Regions from separate parts of the Kitasatospora sp. NPDC101447 genome, predicted to be linked through region 2. Evidence: riboswitches for the same ligand, from Rfam matches in the RefSeq annotation. Region 2 holds a riboswitch; the other holds the start of a gene.

Region 1 (7,506 bases), on a different contig from region 2:
CCAGGGTCGGTGGAGATCACCTGCCCGGAGGGGACGGACTCGCTGAACGCCTCGACGAACCTGCCGTGCAGGCCCTCCTTGTCCAGGATCCGCTGCGCCTCGGCCCGGTCCTTGCCGAGCACTCCGGGCACCGCGCCGTACAAGCCCTCGGACAGCCCGTAGGTGGCGCCGCCGACCGCCAGCACCAGCGCGGTCAGCGCGGCGGCCCAGATCACCGCCTTGCGGGGGATCCGGCGCAGCACGCCGGGCCGGCGCTCGCGCACCGGGGCGGGCTCGTCGTACGGGCGCGGCTCGGTGAGCAGCTGGTCCATCAGCTCCGGCGGCACGTCCAGCACGCTGGTGCGTTCCGTCGGCGGGGCGTCGGCGGGCTGCGGCAGCGGCTCGATCACCGAGGTCGGCTCGCTGGTCGGGTAGCGCGGACTGGGCCGGGTGGAGGCCGGCGGCTCGGCGTCCAGCTCGGCCGGGGTGAGGGTGCGGCGGGCCCGCTGGAGCGCGGCGAGCAGCTCGACCGCGTCGTACGGGCGGCCGTCGGCGGCCCGGGCGCAGGCGGCGGCCACTATGGCGTCCAGCTCGGGGCCGACCGCGGGGGCGACCAGGGACGGGGCGGGGACGTCCTCGTGCAGGTGCTTGTACATGACCTGGACGGGGTTGTCGCCGGTGTGCGGGCGGCGGCCGGTCAGCATCTCGTACAGCAGGATGCCGGCCGCGTAGACGTCGACCCGCTGGTCGGTGGGGGCGTCCGGGAGGATCTGCTCGGGGGCCAGGTAGGAGACGGTGCCCAGGACCGTGCCGCCGGTGGCGGTGTCGGCCGAGGTGGGCGCGCCGTCGGCGGTGCCGAGCACCCGGACCAGGCCGAAGTCGGCGACCTTGACCAGGCCGCCCTCGGTGATCAGCACGTTCTCCGGCTTGACGTCGCGGTGGACCAGTCCGGCCCGGTGGGCGGCGCCCAGGGCGGCGAGCACCGGCTCCAGGACGTCCAGGGCGGCCCGGACGGAGAGCGCGCCGCGGTCGCGCAGCAGGTCGCGCAGGGTGCGGCCGGGGACGTACTCCATGGCGAGGAAAACGTTTCCGCCGTCCGCGCCCTGGTCGAAGACGTTGACCACGTTGGGGTGGGTGAGCTTGGCGACCGCCTTGGCCTCGCGGATGAAGCGGGCGGTGAAGCCCTCGTCGCCGGCGAGCGCCGGGTGCATCACCTTGAGGGCGACCACCCGGTCCAGCCGGGTGTCGGTGCCCTTGTAGACGGTGGACATCCCGCCGGTGGCGATGCGCTGCTCGACCCGGTACCGGTTGTCGAGCAGGGTGCCGATCAGGGGGTCGTGCAGTGCCATGTCCACCCGGCGAGTCTAGTGCCGGGCCGGGCGGCCGGACCCTGGGGACACCGCCTCAGGGCCCGGCTGTGCCCGGCTTGTGACACGCCGCCCGCCCGGGGCGCCGGCCGTTCAGAACGCCGGCCGTTCCCGGGTGTCCAGGTCGGCGCGGCCGGCCATCGCGGAGGAGGCCTCGGCGTGGAAGCGGCGCGGGATGCGGCCGGCGCGGTGGGCGAGCCGGCCCGCCTCGGCGGCGTGCCGCATCGCCTCGGCCATCAGCACCGGCTCCTGAGCCCTGGTCACCGCGGAGGCCAGCATCACCGCGGCGCAGCCCAGTTCCATGGCCAGCGCGACGTCGGAGGCGGTGCCGGCGCCCGCGTCCAGGATCACCGGGACACCCGCGCTCTCCACGATCAGCTGGAAGTTGTGCGGGTTGCGGATGCCGAGGCCGGAGCCGATCGGCGAGCCCAGCGGCATGATGGCGGCGCAGCCCACGTCCTCCAACTTGCGGGCCAGCACCGGGTCGTCGTTGGTGTACGGCAGCACCGTGAAGCCGTCGTCGACGAGGGTCTCGGCGGCGTCCAGCAGCTCGATCGGGTCCGGCAGGAGGGTCCGCTCGTCGGCGATCACCTCCAGCTTCACCCAGTCGGTGCCGAGCGCCTCGCGGGCCAGCCGGGCCGTCAGCACGGCCTCACCGGCGGTGAAGCAGCCGGCCGTGTTGGGCAGCACGCGGATGCCGTTGCGGGTCAGCACGTCCAGGACGGAGCCCTGGGTGGAGGCGTCGACCCGGCGCATCGCGACGGTGGTCAGCTCGGTGCCGGAGGCGAGCAGCGCGCGCTCCAGGACCTCCAGGCTCGGCGCGCCGCCGGTGCCCATGATCAGCCGGGAGGAGAAGGTCGTCCCGGCGATGGTGAGCAGGTCGTCGGCCATCTCAGCCTCCCTGCACGGCGGTGAGGATCTCGATCCGGTCGCCCGCGCTCAGCGGCGTCTCGGACCACGAACTGCGGGGCACCACGGCCTCGTTGAGGGCGGCGGCGACGCCGGTGTTGGCCCGGCTCACGGTGGCCACCAGCTCGGCGAGGGTGGTCGTGGCGGGCAGCTCGCGGGGCGTGCCGTTGACGGTCAGGACGATCCCGGTCGGCGCCGTCCCGGCGGGCGCGGATCCGCGCGGCGCGGGCTCGGTGGGTGCGGTCGCGGTCGCGGTCGTCGCGGGTGCGGTCTCGGCCGGTGCGGATCCGGTCGGTGCGGTCTCGGTCATGCCTGGGCCTTCGTGGTGGAGCGGTCGGGGGAGAACCGGGTGGGGGTGAACGGCCTTGCCGACTCCGGGAGTTCGCCGGTGGCCAGGTACTCGGAGAGCAGGTCGGCGGTCACCGGGGTGAGCAGCACGCCGTTGCGGTAGTGGCCGGTGGCGGCGATCAGCCCGGGAAGGGCGGTCGGGCCGAGCAGCGGTGCGTTGTCGGGCGAGCCGGGACGCAGCCCGGCCGAGGTCTCCGCCAGCGGGAGTTCGGTGATCCCCGGGACCAACTCGTGCGCGTCGCGCAGGAGTTCGTACACCCCTCCGGCGGTGACGGTGGTGTCGTAGCCCTGCTCCTCGGTGGTCGCCCCGATCACCAGCTCGCCGTTCTCCCGCGGCACCAGGTAGACGTGCCGGCCGCGCACCACGGCGCGGACGTTGCGGGAGAGGAACGGCCGGAAGGCGTCGGGGACGCGCAGGCGCAGCACCTGCCCCTTCACCGGGCGGATCGCGGGCAGCACGCCCTCGGGCAGACCGGCCAGCCGGTGGCTGTGCGGGCCGGCGGCGAGGACGACCTGGTCGGCGGTCACGGTCTCGTCGGTGCTCAGCCGGGCGCCGACCGCGCGGCCGCCCTCGACCAGCAGCTCCACCGCTGCGGCGGGCCGGACGACGACGCCCGCCCGCTCCCCGGCCAGCAGCAGGGCGGCGAGCATCCGCCGGCCGTCCACCTGGTGGTCGTCCGCGACGTGCAGGCCGCCGCGCACACCGGGGGCGAGCATCGGCTCCAGCCTGCGGGCCTCCCGGCCGGTCAGCCACGTCGAGTCCAGGCCGAGCCGCTGGTGGAAGGCGTGCAGTTCGCGCAGCTCCTCGCGGTCGTCGGAGTCCAGCGCCACGGCGATCGTGCCGCAGCGCCGGTAGCCGGTGTCCTGGCCGCCGCTCGCCTCGGTGAGCTCGGCGGCGAAGGCCGCGTACCGCTCGTTGGAGGCCATGCCGAGCCGCAGCAACGGCTCCTCGCCGTACTGGAGCTCGGTGACCGGGGCGAGCATCCCGGCCGCGACCAGGCCCGCCCCGCCGCCGGGGGAGGGGTCGACCACGACGGTCCGCAGCCCGCGCTGCGCCGCCCGCCAGGCGACGGCGAGGCCGATGATGCCCCCGCCGATCACCAGGACGTCGGCGCGGACGTCCGATGGCATGCGTGTCAAAGCTGCTCTTCTCCCTTCGCCGGTATGACCCGGATCAGGTTCGGACGGTCGCAGGCCGTGCCAGCCCGCCTCTCAGCCCGGTTCGCCGGGCTCCCGTGATGGTGCCCCCACCATAACGCCGGGGCCGGGGGCGGCCGAAGGGCCGTACGAAGGGTGGGACGGCCCCCGGGCCGCCGCGTGGTGCTGAGTACAGTGACGGGCGTGGCAGAGCTGAGCGGAACGGATCAGGTGGTCGTCGTCGGAGCCGGGCTGGCCGGGGCGCAGTGCGCCCTGAAGCTGCGGCAGGGCGGGTGGCGGGGGCGGATCACGCTGGTCGGCGAGGAGCCGCACGCGCCGTACGACCGGCCGCCGCTCTCCAAGGACGTGCTGCTCGGCAAGAGCGACAGCACCGCCCTGGACATCGACTACGCGCACCTCGGCATCGAGGTCCGCACCGGCGTCCGGGCCACCGGCCTCACCCCCGGCGTGCTGCACACGGACGGCGGCGACCTCCCGTACGGCTCGCTGGTGATCGCCACCGGCGCCGTCCCGCGGGCCCTGCCCGGTGCCGAGCGGGCGCACCTGCTGCACACCCTGGACGACGCGCTGGCGCTGCGCGCGCTGCTGCGCCCCGGTCTGCGGCTGGTGCTGGTCGGCGCGGGCTGGATCGGCGCCGAGGTGTCCACCGCGGCCCGTGCGGCGGGCTGCGAGGTGACCGTGGTCGAGGCGGGCCCGGCGCCGCTGCCCGGCGCGCTGCCGACCGTGATCGGCTCGGCGATGGCCGCCTGGTACACCGAGGCCGGCGTCGACCTGCGCTGCGGGGTCGGCGTGGCCGCCGTCGAGCCCGGCGCGGTGCTGCTGGCGGACGGCTCGCACCTGCCCGCCGACGAGGTGGTGGTCGGCATCGGGGCCCGGCCCGCGACGGAGTGGCTGGCCGGCTCCGGCGTCGAGCTGGACGGCTCCGGCGCCGTCGTGGTGGACGCACGGCTGCGCACCGGCCTGCCCGGGGTCTTCGCGGCCGGCGACTGCGTCAGCTACCCCTCGGCCCGGGCCGGGGCCCGGTTGGCCGTCCAGCACTGGGACCACGCGCTGCAGTCCGGCGAGGCGGTGGCCGCCGCCGTCCTCGGCGCGGACGCACCGCCGTACGACCCGGTGCCGTACTTCTGGTCGGAGCAGTTCGGGCGGATGGTCCAGTACGCGGGCCGGCACGCCGAGGGCGACGAGGTGCTGTGGCGCGGCGGCCCGCAGGACGACTCCTGGGCGGTGCTGTGGCTGCGGGGCGGCGTGCCGAGCGCGCTGCTGACCGTGGACCGGCCGCGCGACCTCACCCAGGGGCGGAAGCTGATCGAGCGCGGCACGGCGCTGGACCCGGCCCGCGCGGCGGACCCGGCGGTGCCCCTGAAGTCGGCGGTCGCCGGGTAGCGGCTGGTGCGCGACGGGCCGCCGAGGTGGCAGTCTGGTGACGTGAGCGAGATCGAAAGCAAGATTGAAGACCTGGTCCCCGAGTGGATGTACCTCCCCGACATCTCGGAGCAGTGGGGGGTGCGGGTCACCGAGGTGCGTGACCTGGTCCGCAGCGGCGGGCTGATCGCCGTCCGCCGGGGCCCGAACAAGTCGCTGCAGGTCCCTGCGGCGTTCATCGACGGCCCCGGGCTGGTCAAGCACCTGTCCGGCACCCTGACCGTGCTGCGCGACTGCGGGTACGACGACCTGGAGATCCTGGAGTGGCTCTTCACCGAGGACCCGTCGCTGCCCGGCAGCCCGATCCAGGCACTGAGGGAGAACCGCGGCACCGAGGTCAAGCGCCGTGCCCAGGCGATGCTGATCTGATGGCCGCGGACACGCTGCGCGCCCGCCTCTCGGACGCGCGCCTCTACCTGTGCACCGACGCCCGCCGGGAGCAGGGCGACCTCGCCGAGTTCCTCGACGCGGCGCTCGCGGGCGGGGTGGACATCGTCCAGCTGCGCGACAAGGGCCTGGAGGCCAAGCAGGAGCTGGAGGCCCTGGAGGTCTTCGCCGACGCCTGCCGCCGCCACGGCAAGCTGCTGGCCGTCAACGACCGCGCCGACGTCGCGCACGCGGCCCGGCCGGACGTGCTGCACCTCGGCCAGGACGACCTGCCGGTGCCGGCCGCCCGGGCGATCCTCGGCGAGGACGTGCTGATCGGCCGGTCCTGCCACGCCGAGTCCGAGGTGGACGCGGCGATCGCCGAGCCCGGGGTGGACTACTTCTGCACCGGCCCGGTCTGGCCGACCCCGACCAAGCCGGGCCGCCCGGCACCGGGCCTCGGCCTGGTCTCGTACGCGGCGAAGCAGGCCACCGACCGGCCGTGGTTCGCCATCGGCGGGATCGACCTCGGCAACCTGGACGAGGTGCTGGCCGCCGGTGCCCGCCGGATCGTCGTGGTCCGGGCCATCACCGCCGCGGAGGATCCGCGGGCGGCCGCCGCCGAGCTGTCCCGCCGCGTGCGGTCCAGCTGATCCCTGGCCGCCGCCGTCCTCAGTACTTGCGGACGGTGGCGGCCTCGGCCAGCGCCAGCAGGACCCCGCGGGCCCGCTCGTCCACCAGCGGGGCCGCCGCCAGGGCGGCCAGCGACTGCCGCATCAGCTCCTCGATCCGGCCCTCCACCAGCTCGGGCGCGCCGCTGCGGGCGACCAGCTCGCGCAGCCCGGCGACCTCCTCGGGCGCCAGGTCCGGCGCGCCGAGCCGCTCGTCCAGGTGCCGGGCGTCCGCGGCGGGCAGGCCGCGCATCGCGTGCGCGACCAGCAGCGTCCGCTTGCCCTCGCGCAGGTCGTCCCCGGCCGGCTTGCCGGTGACCGCGGGGTCCCCGAACACGCCGAGCAGGTCGTCCCGCAGCTGGAAGGCCTCGCCCAGCGGCAGCCCGAACGCCCCGAGGGCGTCCACCAGCTCCGGTCCGGCCCCGGCCAGCAGCGCGCCGACCTGCAGCGGGCGCTCGATGGTGTACTTCGCGGACTTGTAGTGCAGCACCGTCCGGGCGCGGTCCAGCGCGCCGTCGTCCGTCGAGTCGCCGGCCACCGGCTCCAGCACGTCCAGGTACTGGCCGAGCATGACCTCGGTGCGCATCAGGTCGAACACCGGCTTGGCGGCCAGGACGGCGGCCGGCTCCAGGCCCGAGCGCAGGAACAGCTCGTCGCACCAGATCAGCAGCAGGTCGCCGAGCAGCACCGCGGCCGAGGCGCCGTACTGCTCGCGGTCGCCGCGCCAGCCGCTGTCGCGGTGCAGCGCCTCGAAGCGGCGGTGGATCGAGGGCAGGCCGCGGCGGGTGTCGCTGCGGTCCATCAGGTCGTCGTGCACCAGGGCACTCGCCTGGAGCAGTTCCAGGGCGGCGGCCGCGTTGGCGATCCCGTCGCCCCCGGGGGGCGTGGCCGGGCCGCCGGCGGCGCGCCAGCCCCAGTAGCAGAAGGCCGGGCGCAGCCGCTTGCCGCCGTCCAGCAGGAAGTCGCGCAGCGCGTCGGAGGCGGGCACCAGCTGGGGCGAGATCTTGCCGAGCAGCGCGGACTGGCCGTCCATGAACGCGGCGAGCGCGGCGTTGACGCGTGTGCGGACGTTCTCCACGTCAATGGGGTTGGCCGGCCGGGTGCTGGACGAGGTCACGATGGGGCTCCGCTGGTTCTCTGGGGTGCAGCAAGCGTAGCGGGGCGGCCGGGAACGGGCGTGCGAGCGGGCCCGCGGGGGTGGTGCGACGGGGTCGGCGGACGCGGTGCGAGCGGCCCGGAAGGGACGGCGGGGGCCAACCGGAATGCCGTCCATCAGTTGTCTCAAT
Region 2 (7,506 bases):
GGCGGCACCGCCCGGGGGAACCACCACACGGCGGATTGGTGCCGAAGGCCCGCTCCCGCCCCCGGAGGAGGGCCGACCGGCCGGTGGCCGGGGACCCCGCCGCCGGAGCCCCGCCGTCCGGCCCGTGGCCGGGGACCGCCGCCGCCGGGGCGCTCGCCTAGGGTCGTCCGCATGACCCGCAGCCTCACCGAAGAACGCAGCCTCACCGAGGAACTCTGGGCGGCCATCGAGCCGGTCTACGCCGAGATCCTGGCCCACCCCTTCCTCGCCGGCCTCACCGACGGCACCCTGCCGCGCGAGGCCTTCCGCCACTTCGTCGTCCAGGACTCGCACTACCTGCGCGACTACGCCCGCGCCCTCGCCGTCTGCGCCGCCAAGGCGCCCGGCGAGGAGGACGTCCGGGCCTTCGCCGACGACGCGGTCGGCGCACTGGCCGCCGAGCAGGGCATGCACGCGGAGTTCCTGACCGCCTTCGGCGGCACCGCCGAGCAGGCCGCCGCCGAACCCGTGCTGCCCACCACCCGGGCCTACACCAGCTATCTGCTGGCCACCGTCTACGGCGGCTCCTTCGCCGAGGCCGTCGGCGCGGTGCTGCCCTGCTACTGGATCTACGCCCGGGTCGGCGGGGCCCTGCTCGCCCAGGGCTCCCCCGACCCGCTCTACGCCAAGTGGATCGCGACCTACGGCGACGACGCGTTCCAGTCGGTGGTCCGCCGGGTGCTGGCGCTCACCGACCGGATCGGCGAGGAGCTCTCCGCGGCCGAACGCCGCAAGGTGGTCGAGCACTTCGTGACCACCTCACGCTACGAGTGGATGTTCTGGGACGCCGCCTGGCGCGGTGAGCGCTGGCCGGTCTGACCGGCGGCGGATCCTGCCGCGGATCCGGCGGCCCCCGCCGACCGCCCGCCCCTCCGCCCGCCGTTCCGACCGCCGTTCCGACCGGCGGCGGACCGGTTCCCGGCCGTTCGGCGGGGGCCTTCCAGGGGGTGTCCCCGTAGATCCCCGGGGGTGTTCCCCGGGGGTCGGGGTCGGGGTGATCTCGGGGTTCTCTCCGGGCCGTTGGGCCTCGTTCCGGCACTCCGGCCCCCGTACGATCGAAGTATCGAAAGCAAGCGGGATCCGGCACCGGACGGCGGCCGGCCCGAGGGGAGAAGAGGAACGGACATGGCTGAGCTCTGGAAGTCGCTGCCCTCCTGGGTGCGCAACATCGTCATCCCGGTGCTGGTCCTGGTGCTGGCCTGGAACATCGTCGCCTTCGTCTTCGGGGTGATCGGGACGCTGCTGGGCTTCGCGATCAAGCTGCTGGTGGTGGTCGGCATCGCGGCCGCCGTGGTGATCCTGGTGAAGAAGGCCGCCAAGAGCTGACCTCCCTCCCGAACGCCGCCCTGAGGCCCGGTCCCCGTCACGGGGAGCCGGGCCTCGGCCGTTCCCGGCCAATGGACCCGCTCTGGACCAGCGGCGATCGGCTCGCTACCGTGTTGGGCGTCATGTGCAGGCAACACCGCCTGCGACGCGGGAGCTCGGAGCACCGGGCTGAGAGGGCGCTGACCGGGACGTCGACGGACGGACCGACGGCTGCGTCGACCGCAGGAACCTGACCGGGTAATGCCGGCGTAGGGAGTAGAGGTCAGATGACCACGTTCGACGCACAGCCGCAGTCTGTCCGGAGCGCCCCCAGCAGCGAGCGCACCGGCTACCCGACCCCGGCCTGGAGCAAGGCCTACCGCGAGGGATCCCGCCCCGACCTGCGGGTCCCCTACCGCGAGGTGCGGCTCACCAACGGCAGGTCCGTCCCGCTGTACGACACCTCCGGCCCGTACACCGACCCGGCGTACGAGCCCGACGTGCGGCGCGGCCTGCCCGCGCTGCGCGACGCCTGGATCCGCCAGCGCGGCGACGTCGAGGAGTACGACGGCCGCGAGCCGCGCCCCGAGGACGACGGGATCAAGCACACCGCGCCGCGCGGCGGGAACCTGCGCAACCTGGACGCCGTCTTCCCCGGCCGCCCGCGCCGTCCGCTGCGCGGCCGCGGCGGTGCGGCCGTCACCCAACTCGCGTACGCCAAGCGGGGCGTGGTGACCCCGGAGATGGAGTTCGTGGCCCTCCGCGAGGGTCTGGCGCCCGAGTTCGTGCGCGACGAGGTGGCCCGCGGCCGGGCCGTCATCCCGGTCAACGTGAACCACCCCGAGGTGGAGCCGGCGATCATCGGCACCAACTTCCTGGTGAAGATCAACGCCAACATCGGCAACTCGGCCGTCACCTCCTCGATCGAGGAGGAGGTGGAGAAGATGACCTGGGCCACCCGCTGGGGCGCCGACACCGTCATGGACCTCTCCACCGGCCGCAACATCCACACCACCCGCGAGTGGATCCTGCGCAACTCCCCCGTGCCGATCGGCACCGTGCCGCTCTACCAGGCCCTGGAGAAGGTGGACGGCAAGGCCGAGGAGCTGAGCTGGGACGTCTACCGGGACACCGTCGTCGAGCAGTGCGAGCAGGGCGTCGACTACATGACCGTCCACGCCGGCGTGCTGCTGCGCTACGTCCCGCTGACCGCCCGCCGCAAGACCGGCATCGTCTCGCGCGGCGGCTCGATCATGGCCGCCTGGTGCCTGGCGCACCACCAGGAGAACTTCCTCTACACCAACTTCGAGGAACTCTGCGACATCCTCGCCGCCTACGACGTGACCTTCTCGCTCGGTGACGGCCTGCGCCCCGGCTCGATCGCGGACGCCAACGACGAGGCGCAGTTCGCCGAACTGCAGACCCTCGGCGAGCTCGGCCGGATCGCCCGCGAGCGCGACGTCCAGGTGATGATCGAGGGCCCGGGCCACGTCCCGATGCACAAGATCAAGGAGAACATGGATCTCCAGAAGGAGATCTGCGACGAGGCGCCGTTCTACACCCTCGGCCCGCTCACCACCGACGTCGCCCCCGGCTACGACCACATCACCTCGGGCATCGGCGCCGCGATGATCGCCTGGTGGGGCACCGCGATGCTCTGCTACGTCACGCCCAAGGAGCACCTGGGCCTGCCCAACCGGGACGACGTCAAGACCGGCGTGATCACCTACAAGATCGCCGCCCACGCCGCCGACCTCGCCAAGGGCCACCCCGGCGCCCAGGAATGGGACGACGCGCTCTCCGACGCCCGCTTCGAGTTCCGCTGGGAGGACCAGTTCAACCTGGCCCTCGACCCGGAGACCGCCCGCGACTTCCACGACGAGACGCTGCCCGCCGAACCCGCCAAGACGGCCCACTTCTGCTCCATGTGCGGCCCGAAGTTCTGTTCGATGAAGATCTCCCAGAAGATCCGCGACGAGCACGGCGACGGCGCCACGGCCGTGGCCTCCGGCTACGACGCCGAGGCGGTGGCCGGCATGCAGGCCATGTCCGAGGAGTTCAAGGCCCAGGGCAACCGGGTCTACCTCCCGCTGGCCGACTGACCATCGGTGTGGACCGCGCTGCTCCGGGAGGCAGGAGGGGGCTTCCCGGCGCAGCGCGGGCGCACTGAGATGCATGCCATGCCGTCATGACCAGTGGACGACGTGCCGGCGGCTCTCGGAAAGTCCTCCCGATCACGGCAACCTTTGTGTGCGTGGCGGCAACCGGCAGGTAACCGTGGCCGAGACCGAGGCCCACTGCGCCGGAGGGGCACGTTGTTGCCAGATCAGAACCGCGGAAAACCGCTCCGTGGCGCAGGGCCGTGCCTGGGATGATCCGTGCCATGCAGCCTTGGAACGCCTTGAGCCCGGCCGAGCAGACGCTGATGCGCTGTGGTCTGTGGCAGTCGCCCCTGGCCGGAACGGTCCAGCAGTACGGAATCGATCTCCGGTGGGCCGGGGCGAAGGATGCTCCGCCGCTACGGAGCTACAGCCGGGACGAACAGCGCGCGCTGGTACCCCAGTTGGCCCCGGTCGTCCTGGATCTGGTCGAGCGCGGTCTGCTCACCGTCCGGATACGACAGGGTATGGGTGCTGCCCCGACCGATCCCGTCGTGACCGGCTCGCAGCTGCAGCACGTGCTGGCCGAGCCGGCCAACTGGCTCTGGAGCCCGAAGGCGGCCGCGACGTTCGACCTGCACGCCACCGAGTCCGCGTGCGAGTCGTGGCACACGAGCGCGCTTCCGGCCGCGACCGGTGAAGGTCTGCCCGGCTGGGACGAACTCACCCGCGAGCAACAGAAGGTGCTGGTCTGCGCCGCCGAGTTCAGCGGCATGCTCACCGGGCCGTTCGGCATCTGGGAGGATCTGCCGACCGAGCTGACCGGCACGGAGCTCTCCGAGTGGGTCGATCGCCAGCTCGCTCCCCTGCTCCCGTACGTGCGTGAGGGCTGGATCGAGGTCCGCCACTTCCCGGTGGAATCGGGCGAGGCCTTCACGGTGATCCCGCTCGACGACCTCCGGACCGCCTTCGCGGACCGCTCTCTCCGCCACGACGACGGCGACGACTGGGTCGGTCTCGGCTGCGTCTTCACGTACACGGGCCTGGCCGTCTGGCGTAGTGGTGCGAGCGCGGCCTGGGGCAGCCGGCTGACCTTCGACTGACGAGAATCGCCCGAGCCGGCCCGCTTTCCCGTCACCGCGGACGGAGATGGAACCGTACGGCCCGCACGGCGAGATCGGCGGGGAAGTCCGAGTGGTTCTGCCAGACGGTCGCAGCACCGACCATCAGATCCCACGCCTGCGCGGTCCGGGCCCTCTGGGGCACGTATCCGAGGGACGTCCGCTTCATCCGCACCCCGCGTAGTGCCTCGGTGTACGCAGATCGAAGCGTCACGGACAGGGCCTGGCCGATCCTGTCGGCCTCGCTCGCCGGAAGCGCCGCGGCGTCGTGCAGCCGGGCGCAGAGAAAGTCGTTCAGGCGATTGAGATCATCTTCGGTCAGTTGTTCCACGGGATCATCATCCCGCCGGGGTCACCCTGTGCCGTTCCCGTCGCCGCGGACGGTGCCGCCCCGGTCCACCCCCGTGGGGCCGGGGCGGCGCCGTGGTCAGTGGCCGGCGTCCGCGGGGTACCAGCGGAGTTCGACGGTGTTGCCGTCGGGGTCGCGGACGTAGAGGGAGGTGGCGGTGCCGCGGGCGCCGTAGCGGGGGACGGGGCCTTCGAGGACGGTGAAGGTGCCGGCGTCGATGACCTCCTGCCAGTCGAGGGGCTCGACGGTGAGGCAGATGTGGTCGACGTTGGACTCCTGCCGGGGGCGGTCGGTCAGGTCGATGATGGTGTCGGCGGTGACGCGGACGGAGGGGAACCCCACCTTCCCGGCCCGCCACTCGTCGACGCGGACGGGCTCCAGGCCCAGCTGGTCCACGTAGAAGGCCAGGGAACGCTCGACGTCCGAGACGTTGAGGACGAGGTGGTCGAAAGCGATGACGCGCATGGTGGGTCCTCCGGTGGGTGGGGGTGTCGTGGGTGGTGGTCAGGCCTGGCGGTAGTGCAGGTGGACCACGCCGGTGCGGAAGGTGGCCGAGTGGGCGAGCTGCAGCGGGATCCGGTCCTGCTCGGTGAACAGGCGGATGCCGGAGCCCAGGACGATCGGGTGGACGAGCAGGTGGAGGTCGTCGATCAGTCCGGCGCGCAGCAGGGACCGGGTGAGCATGATGCTGCCGGAGAGGCTGATGTCGCGGCCCGGCCGGCGCTTGAGCTTGGTCAGCTCGGCGACGAGGTCGCCGGAGAGGACGGTGGAGTTGTTCCACTCGGCCTTGTCGAGCGTGGTGGACACGACCAGCTTGGGGATCGCGTTGAGCGCGTCCGCCATGTCGCCGGTCTGCTGCGGCCAGGTGGCGGCGAAGGTCTCGTAGGTGCGCCGGCCGAGCAGCAGGGTGTCGGCCGCGGCGGCGAGGCCGCCGACGACGGCGCCCATCTCCTCGTTCAGGTACGGGAAGTGCCAGGTCTCGGGGGCTTCGACCACGCCGTCGAGGGACATGAAGAGGCCCGCGGTGATCCGGCGCCCGGTGCCGGCGGAGTCGGTGGCGGCGGTGGTGGCGGCCGGGTCGGTGGCGCTGGTCATGGGGGGCTCCGGGCGTGGCTCGGGGGATCGCCGCGGGCTGTTCCGCGCGGTCGGTGACGTGTTCCACGATCCTCCGGAACGGACCTGCCATCAACGCATGATCGACGTACGATCGTTGAGCCGGATTCAACGATCGAGGGACGGGGCGGGCGGATGCTGGAGCGGCTGGAGGTCGAGGTCTTCCTCGCGCTCGCGGAGGAGCTGCACTTCGGCCGGACGGCCGAGCGTCTGCGCCTGACCACCGGGCGGGTCAGCCAGGTGGTGAAGAAGCTGGAGCGCCGGATCGGCGGCCCGCTGTTCGAACGTACCAGCCGGACGGTGCGACTCACCGCCGTGGGAAGCCAGTTGGCCGACGACCTGGCCCCGGTGGTGGAGGCGATGGCGGCGGCCCTGCGCCGGGCGGAGGACGCCAGCCGCGGGGTGACCGGGGAGCTGCGGGTCGCGTTCCTCGGCGAGTGGACGGCTCCGTTGCTGCTCAAGGCGGTCGCGCTGTTCGGCGAGCGGCACCCCGACTGCCGGGTCGACGTCCGCGAGGTCCAGCTCTCCAACTCCCGGGCGAGCCTGGTGGACGGCTCGGTGGACGTCCTGATCGCCTCCTACCCGTTCGACGGCATGGCCTGCGGGCCGGTGCTGCTGACCGAGCAGCGGGTCCTCGCGGTGGCCGCCGGGCACCCGCTGGCCGCGGAGCGGTCGGTGTCGATCGAGGTGCTCGCCGACCACCCGGTGGTGCAGTACCCGGCCGTCACCTCGGTGGGCTTCAAGCGGGACCGCACCCCCGACCACACGCCGTCCGGTCGGCCGGTCACCAGGGGCCCGTCCGGCGGGACGTTCTCCGAGATGCTCAGCCTGGTCGCCCTGGGCCGCGGCGTGCTGCCGGTCGGCGAGCACTCCCGCCGCTACTACCCGCGCCCGGACGTCGCCTACGTGCCCATCCACGACGCGCCGCCGATCGAACGCGGCCCGATCTGGCGGGAGGGCAACTCGACCGCGCGGGTCCTGGCGTTCGTCCGGGCGGCGGCGGACGCCGCCGGCGGGCCGGCCACCGGTGGGCCCGCTGCCGGGGCAGCGCCGTCGTGCGTCGCGGCGGCGGCCGGCTGAGCGGGAAAAGCGCTGGTGGGAGGGCATGGCCCGGGTGCAGACTCCCCGCATGTCCGAACAGACGGAGGGCGCGGGCGCGCCGCCGGAATGGTGTGTGGTGGCCAACGTCGCCGCCACGACCACCCACGGCCCGGACGGTGCGCAGGTGCGGTCCGGGCTCAGGCACTTCGCGCCGGGGGCGCGGCTCTGGGTGTCCCCGCCCCGCTACCCGGACGAGGACGGCGACGTGCACGTGGTGGGGCTGCACCGCGGCGGCGGGAGGCGCCACATCAGCGTCATCATCCGGCGGCGCCACCTGGAGGGCTTCCGGGTCAGGCGCCTGCACGAGCCCGCCGTGCGGCGTGCCAGGTGGCGGAGCCCGTACTGGAACCTGGACCGGGTGTGGTGCTGCCCCGACCTG

What was found. Region 2 has a riboswitch for thiamine pyrophosphate ahead of thiC (phosphomethylpyrimidine synthase ThiC). Riboswitches for the same ligand answer to the same signal wherever they lie in the genome.
Region 1: linked by a shared signal. The riboswitch ahead of thiO (glycine oxidase ThiO) and the one ahead of thiC (phosphomethylpyrimidine synthase ThiC) in region 2 are both predicted to bind thiamine pyrophosphate.

The regions. Positions count from the first base shown of each region.
Region 1 covers NZ_JBIWNL010000007.1:250,329-257,834, forward strand. The annotation lists gene pknB (Stk1 family PASTA domain-containing Ser/Thr kinase) at 1-1,328, opposite strand, end outside; gene ACIRST_RS13610 (thiazole synthase) at 1,440-2,237, opposite strand; gene thiS (sulfur carrier protein ThiS) at 2,239-2,565, opposite strand; gene thiO (glycine oxidase ThiO) at 2,562-3,734, opposite strand; TPP riboswitch at 3,738-3,850, opposite strand; gene ACIRST_RS13625 (FAD-dependent oxidoreductase) at 3,936-5,144, shown strand; gene ACIRST_RS13630 (Rv2175c family DNA-binding protein) at 5,187-5,552, shown strand; gene thiE (thiamine phosphate synthase) at 5,552-6,202, shown strand; gene ACIRST_RS13640 (polyprenyl synthetase family protein) at 6,222-7,337, opposite strand.
Region 2 covers NZ_JBIWNL010000044.1:21,853-29,358, forward strand. The annotation lists gene tenA (thiaminase II) at 172-858, shown strand; gene ACIRST_RS36935 (DUF5326 family protein) at 1,165-1,365, shown strand; TPP riboswitch at 1,503-1,637, shown strand; gene thiC (phosphomethylpyrimidine synthase ThiC) at 1,632-3,446, shown strand; gene ACIRST_RS36945 (hypothetical protein) at 3,728-4,546, shown strand; gene ACIRST_RS36950 (hypothetical protein) at 4,578-4,895, opposite strand; gene ACIRST_RS36955 (VOC family protein) at 4,992-5,378, opposite strand; gene ACIRST_RS36960 (dihydrofolate reductase family protein) at 5,418-6,008, opposite strand; gene ACIRST_RS36965 (LysR family transcriptional regulator) at 6,162-7,106, shown strand; gene ACIRST_RS36970 (hypothetical protein) at 7,156-7,506, shown strand, end outside.